Regions from separate parts of the Neobacillus sp. Soil_C_43 genome, predicted to be linked through region 3. Evidence: riboswitches for the same ligand, from Rfam matches in the RefSeq annotation. Region 3 holds a riboswitch; each other region holds the start of a gene.
What was found. A riboswitch is a leader RNA that binds a small molecule or an ion and turns the genes downstream of it on or off. The one in region 3 is predicted to bind S-adenosylmethionine.

Region 1: linked by a shared signal. The riboswitch ahead of AC3A54_RS16525 (methionine ABC transporter ATP-binding protein) and the one ahead of metK (methionine adenosyltransferase) in region 3 are both predicted to bind S-adenosylmethionine.
Region 2: linked by a shared signal. The riboswitch ahead of mtnW (2,3-diketo-5-methylthiopentyl-1-phosphate enolase) and the one ahead of metK (methionine adenosyltransferase) in region 3 are both predicted to bind S-adenosylmethionine.

The regions. Positions count from the first base shown of each region.
Region 1 is NZ_JBDGJV010000012.1:139,781-141,986, reverse strand. It holds gene AC3A54_RS16530 (ABC transporter permease) at 1-929, shown strand, start outside; SAM riboswitch class I at 1,114-1,219, shown strand; gene AC3A54_RS16525 (methionine ABC transporter ATP-binding protein) at 1,360-2,206, shown strand, end outside.
Region 2 is NZ_JBDGJV010000004.1:90,087-92,292, forward strand. It holds gene AC3A54_RS07960 (aminotransferase class I/II-fold pyridoxal phosphate-dependent enzyme) at 1-574, shown strand, start outside; SAM riboswitch class I at 653-762, shown strand; gene mtnW (2,3-diketo-5-methylthiopentyl-1-phosphate enolase) at 835-2,046, shown strand; gene AC3A54_RS07970 (2-hydroxy-3-keto-5-methylthiopentenyl-1-phosphate phosphatase) at 2,047-2,206, shown strand, end outside.
Region 3 is NZ_JBDGJV010000001.1:880,593-882,798, forward strand. It holds gene metK (methionine adenosyltransferase) at 1-866, opposite strand, end outside; SAM riboswitch class I at 1,142-1,287, opposite strand; gene pckA (phosphoenolpyruvate carboxykinase (ATP)) at 1,473-2,206, shown strand, end outside.

The sequences.
Region 1 (2,206 bases), on a different contig from region 3:
ATGTGAAGGTTTCTGAGGTCGATGCGGAAAAGGTACAGGACCAGATTACATCCGGTAAACTGGACTGTGTCATCACCTTTGAAAAAGGCTTCTCGGAAAGCGTGTTGAACGGTACGCCAGCACATATCCAGCTTAGTTCCATCAAAGGGGCTGCCGTTACAGGCTTCGTGAAATCCTATTTATATCAATATATCAATAATATCGCGACGATTAGTCGGGCGGCCGATGGGAATCAACCGATGTTTGAGCAAATGTATAAGGACTATCAGCAATCCACCTTTACGCTCGCCACCCATTCATTAGAGGATTCATCGGAAAATAAGAATATGACCAATCAAACGATTGGTTTCCTGATCATGATCATGCTGATGTCAGCGGGGAATATGTCTGAGATCATTCTGTTGGAAAAAGAACAGCGAACCTATTTCCGCTTATTATCGACGCCAATTAATGCTAGAAAGTATCTATTATCCAATGTCATCGTCAACATGATTGTGATGACGATACAGGTATTAATTACGCTTACCATCATGAGAAATATGTTCCATATTGGCATCGGCATGTCCTTCTGGGAAGCGGCCTTCGTGATGTTACTATTTTCCTTGATTGCTGTAGGATTATCGCTTGTCATCATCTCTTTCGCAAACAACCGGAGTGCAGCAGGGGCATTGCAAAATTTAATTATCACACCAACCGTCATGCTGTCCGGCTGCTTCTGGCCAGTGGAAGTTATGCCTACATCCTTACAAAAAATAGCAGAGTTCCTGCCACAGCGCTGGACGTTAGATACATTAACCAAACTACAGGAAGGAAGCTCCTTGAGCAGCTTGTATTTACACTTCATCATCCTGTTCGCCTTTGCAGTAGCCTTTTTCTTACTAGCCGTCTATCGCTTTAGCAGAAACAACACGACACAGAACTTTATATAAAAATTTGGGGACAGTCCCCCGTTGCGCTAAAGCGCCGGGGGACTGTCCCCGAAATTTTTTTAGACGCCCTAAATAGTTGACTTGATAATAATGGAAACACTTACAATTTCAAAATAGTATTTTCTGATGATTGACAAAATAAAAATAGATTAGTAATATCGAAAATGTTAAAAAAAACTAATAATTCTTATCGAGAGTGACCGAGGGACTTGGCCCTATGACGTCCGGCAACCCCCTAATTGGGAAGGTGCCAATTCCAGCAGAATGACTTTCATTCTGAAAGATAAGCTTGAAATAATTGTTTGTATTTCGATGCTTCTTTCAGTTGAAAGGAGCATTTTTTGCGTGAAAAACTTACTGAATCGGACTCACTTTCTTGGGGAACGGCCATTAATTTAAAATATCGCTTATGAAAAAAGAGGTCATCATTATGATTGAAATACGGCAGTTAACAAAGGAATATAAAACAAAAAACGGCACGGTCAAGGGAGTCGATGACGTTTCTTTAACGGTTCAACGAGGCGAAATCTATGGCATCGTCGGCTACTCTGGCGCCGGAAAAAGCTCGTTGCTCCGCTGCATCAACTTATTGGAGCAACCGACTTCAGGCACTATTACCGTCGATGGGACGGACCTTACTTCCTTAAAAGGGGAGAAGCTCCGCCTAGCACGGCTAAAGATTGGTATGATTTTTCAACACTTTTACCTCATCAGCCAGAAGACGGTGTATGAGAACATTGCTTTTTCGCTGAAAGCGGCCAACTATCCGAAGAACCAAATCAGCACACGTGTCTTGGAATTACTTGAAACGGTGGGGCTTGCGGATAAGCGCGATGTGTATCCAGCCCAGCTGAGCGGAGGGCAAAAGCAACGGGTAGGGATTGCGCGTGCCTTGGCCAACAATCCAACGGTCCTCTTATGTGATGAGGCAACCTCCGCCCTTGATCCGACCACGACCAAGTCGATCTTGAATCTATTAAAAAAGATCAACAAGGAACTCAACATTACGATTATTCTTATCACGCATGAGATGAATGTAGTCAAAGAAATTTGCCACCGAATGGCCATTATGCAAAATGGGATGGTCATTGAAGAGGGAACGGTTTACGACATCTTCGCCAACCCTAAAGCGGAACTTACCAAAGAGTTTATTGATAGCGTGGTATCCTTTGACGTTCCGGAATCCATCCTCACTAGCTGTGAAGGGCCGATTATCAAGGTGCTGTTTAAAGGAAAAGTCGCCGGTGAGGGTGTCATTTCAGATATGCTGCAGAAAT
Region 2 (2,206 bases), on a different contig from region 3:
TTGCGTTGTTCACGATTTTGCTTACGGTGCCATTGGTTTCGACGGTCAGAGACCTATAAGCTTCCTAGAAACCGAAGGGGCTAAAGAAGTAGGAATCGAAATTTATACTTTATCTAAAACCTACAATATGGCTGGCTGGCGTGTAGGATTTGCTGTAGGGAATGAAAGTGTGATTTCAGCCATTGAACTCCTACAGGATCATCTGTATGTAAGTTTGTTCGGAGCTGTTCAAGAAGCGGCAGCTACAGCTTTAACTGCATCACAAGAATGTGTTAGAGAATTGAATGAACTATATGAGCGAAGACGTAATGTATTAATTAACGGACTTCGGTCGATAGGTTGGGATGTAACCGCACCAAAGGGATCCTTTTTTGCATGGCTTAAGGTGCCTGTTGGGTACACATCTGGACAATTTGCTGAAATTCTACTTGATCAAGCACATATAATGGTCGCACCAGGTATTGGTTTTGGTGAATTTGGAGAAGGCTTTGTTCGAGTAGGCTTATTATCATCCGAAGAACGGTTAGCTGAAGCTGTCAGAAGAATTAGTTGTTTAGAAATGTTCAAAAAATAAGTTGACAAATGTTTTTTTTCTTGCGATAATCCAAAATAAAGTTTAACAACTTATAAATGTGAATAAATACGAATCGTTTTCTTATCAAGAGCAGGTGGAGGGAAAAGCCCTATGAAGCCCGGCAACCGACTTAACCAAAAGTTAAGCACGGTGCTAAATCTTGCAGCAATCTGGCTGAAAGATGAGAAGATGTTAGTTTGTGATGCTAACCTCTTCTTTTCGAAGGGGTTTTTTTGCATTTTAGAAGGGAAGTTGGAAAAATGTCTGAAATAATTGCAACATATCTTGTTCATGATGAAAAAAATCCGGAGAAAAAAGCAGAGGAAATTGCTCTTGGATTAACTGTTGGTTCTTGGACGAATCTTCCTGAGCTTGAGCAGAACCAATTACGTAAGCATAAGGGCAGAGTCGTTTCCATTGAAGGGAAAGACTCTGAAAGAGACGGTCTAGCAATCATTCGGATTGCCTATCCAACCATTAATTTCTCTACTGACTTGCCAGCGATATTAACTACTGTTTTCGGAAAACTGTCCTTGGATGGAAAAATAAAATTACTAGATTTGCAGTTTGATGGTCGCTTAAAGAGTCATTTTCCTGGACCAAGATTCGGTATCGATGGAATTCGAGAGAAAATAAACGTATATGAAAGACCATTAGTGATGAGCATCTTTAAAGGCGTACTTGGTAAGGACATACACTTTTTGGTAGAGCAGTTAAAGCAGCAAGCTCTTGGTGGTGTTGATTTAGTCAAAGATGATGAGATTCTCTTTGAAAATGAATTAACACCTTTTGAAAAAAGAATTACCGCGGGAAAACAAGTGTTAAATGAAGTTCTAGACGAAACTGGTCATAGAACGCTGTACGCAGTAAACCTGACTGGGAGATCCTCACAACTTAAGGAGAAGGCAAAAAAAGCAGCTGAGCTTGGAGCAGACTTACTATTATTTAATGTCTTCTCCTATGGATTAGATGTCCTGCAAGAATTAAGAGAGGACAATGAAATTGGGTTGCCTTTAATGGCACATCCAGCAGTAAGCGGCGCATTAACTTCTTCATCCCAATATGGCTTTTCCCATTCTTTGCTCCTTGGAAAGCTTTTACGTTATGCAGGTGCTGATTTATCACTGTTCCCATCTCCATATGGAACGGTGGCATTAGAAAAAACATCTGCACTTTCGATTGCAACTGAATTGACGAAAGAGGATGTTTATAAAAAAGCTTTTCCAGTGCCATCAGCGGGAATACATCCAGGGTTGGTATCCTTGTTAATTCGTGACTTTGGAATTGACTCCGTAATAAATGCAGGTGGTGGCGTTCATGGGCATCCAAACGGTGCTCGTGGAGGTGGCCTTGCCTTCCGACAAGCAGTGGATGCCATTCTTCAGGGAAACACACTCTCAGTAGGAGCGGAGCAGTACCCTGAACTTAATAAGGCACTTCAGCTTTGGGGAAATGCCGAGGTGACGGTCTAAATGACAAAGCCGGTTATTTATTGTGATTTTGATGGAACCATTACAGAAAGTGATAACATCATTGCTATAATGAAACAATTTGCTCCTCCTGAATGGGTGGAAATCAAGGATTTAATTCTTTCTCGTCAGATTTCAGTGAATGAGGGTGTGGGGAAATTAT
Region 3 (2,206 bases):
GCAGAACGGTCAACCTTTGTAGGATCCTTACCAGAGAATGCGCCACCGCCGTGACGTGCATAGCCACCGTAAGTATCAACAATGATTTTACGTCCTGTTAAACCAGCATCCCCTTGAGGTCCGCCGATAACGAAACGGCCTGTTGGGTTAATGAAGTATTTTGTATTTTCATCGATTAATTCTTGTGGAACAACCGGATTGATCACATACTCTTTCAGATTACGTTGAATCTGTTCTAATGTAACTTCAGGGTGGTGTTGAGTAGAAATAACGATTGTATCAATACGAACTGGTTTATCGTTCTCATCATATTCAACTGTTACTTGTGTCTTTCCATCCGGACGTAGGTAAGGAAGGAGCTCTTCTTTACGAACTTCTGTTAAACGGCGTGCAAGCTTGTGCGCAAGGGAAATTGGAAGCGGCATAAGCTCCTTTGTTTCATTACATGCGAAACCAAACATTAAACCTTGGTCGCCTGCACCAATTGCTTCAATTTGCTCATCTGACATTTGGCCTTCACGAGCTTCAAGCGCTTGGTCAACACCCATCGCGATGTCAGGAGACTGTTCATCGATAGAAGTTAAAACTGCACATGTTTCGGAGTCAAATCCGTATTTTGCACGATTGTAACCAATGCTTTTAATTGTTTCACGAACAATTTTTGGAATGTCCACGTAAGTTGAAGTAGTAATCTCGCCAGCAACCAAAACTAAACCAGTTGTAACTGAAGTTTCAGCAGCAACACGTGCATTAGCATCTTTTGCTAAAATAGCATCTAAAATGGAATCAGAAATTTGGTCACAGATCTTATCGGGATGACCTTCAGTTACTGATTCAGAAGTGAACAAACGACGTTTTGTTGACATCTGAATTCCTCCTATATAGTGAGATAAGTGAGGTTATCTGTGTGGGTATGTAATGACCTTGCCGTTTAACCTCGGATTGATACGGAACTCATTCCCTTAGTAGTATGAAATAAATACAGGGTTTTTATTAATTAAACAATATTCTGCAATAACCCCATAGAAAATTCTAACGATGGAATAAATAGAAGCGATTATATAGCACGAAATCATTTGCAAACAAAAAACCTTTCCATCTCTGAGGAAAGGTTGATAGCAAAAGTTTTGCGCGCCTTTCACTCTTATCGTTCAAGGCTAGGCCTTGCTTCAGGTTTAGCACCTTTGCCCGAAAATAATAATAGAAGAAAACCTACTACTATCTTGCTTTCGTTTGCAGGTTGCTGGGTTTCATTGGGCCTGTCCCTCCACCAGCTCGGGATAAGAGAGTATCCGTTCAAGGGTAAATAATAACCTACACTGTCGAACAATGTCAATGCATTTTTCAAGAAATTTAAATTTAATCCATACAACCTATTTTTCATTAATTAGTATAGATTATTTGAATAAATGTGTTATACTTTTTATTAAATTATTACCATTAAAAACATGGAAAAAGGAAGGTTGCAGTAGATGAATTCTGTTCATATTCCCAATGACTTAAAACAAATGTTATCAGAAAGTAATGTCCACGTGCAATTATCAGTTCCCCAGTTAGTAGAAAAGATCTTATGTCGTAACGAAGGTTCTTTAACTTCGACTGGCGCTGTAAGCGTTTCAACTGGTAAATATACAGGCCGCTCACCTCAAGATAAATTCGTTGTGATGGAAGAGTCCACAAAGGATAAGATTGCTTGGGGTTCGTTGAATCAACCTATATCTGAAGAAATATTTACGAAACTTTATCAAAAAGTCCTAAATTATTTAAAACAACAAGAAGATATTTTTGTTTTTAAAGGATTTGCAGGAGCAGATAAAAAATCCCGCTTACCTATTCAAGTAGTGAATGAATTTGCCTGGCACAATCTTTTTGTTCATCAACTATTTATACGTCCATCAGAGGATGAACTGCTTTCACATGACCCAGGATTTACGGTGATTTCAGCACCTAATTTTAAGGCAGATCCTAAGGTCGACGGAACCAATTCAGAAACCTTTATCATCATCTCATTTGAACGCCGCATTGTTCTCATCGGTGGAACTGAATATGCAGGTGAAATGAAAAAGTCCATTTTTTCCGTAATGAATTATTTATTACCGGAAAACAATATTTTCTCCATGCACTGTTCTGCGAATGTAGGAATTGAGGGAGATGTCGCTCTATTCTTTGGTCTATCAGGAACAGGGAAAACTACTTTATCCGCCGA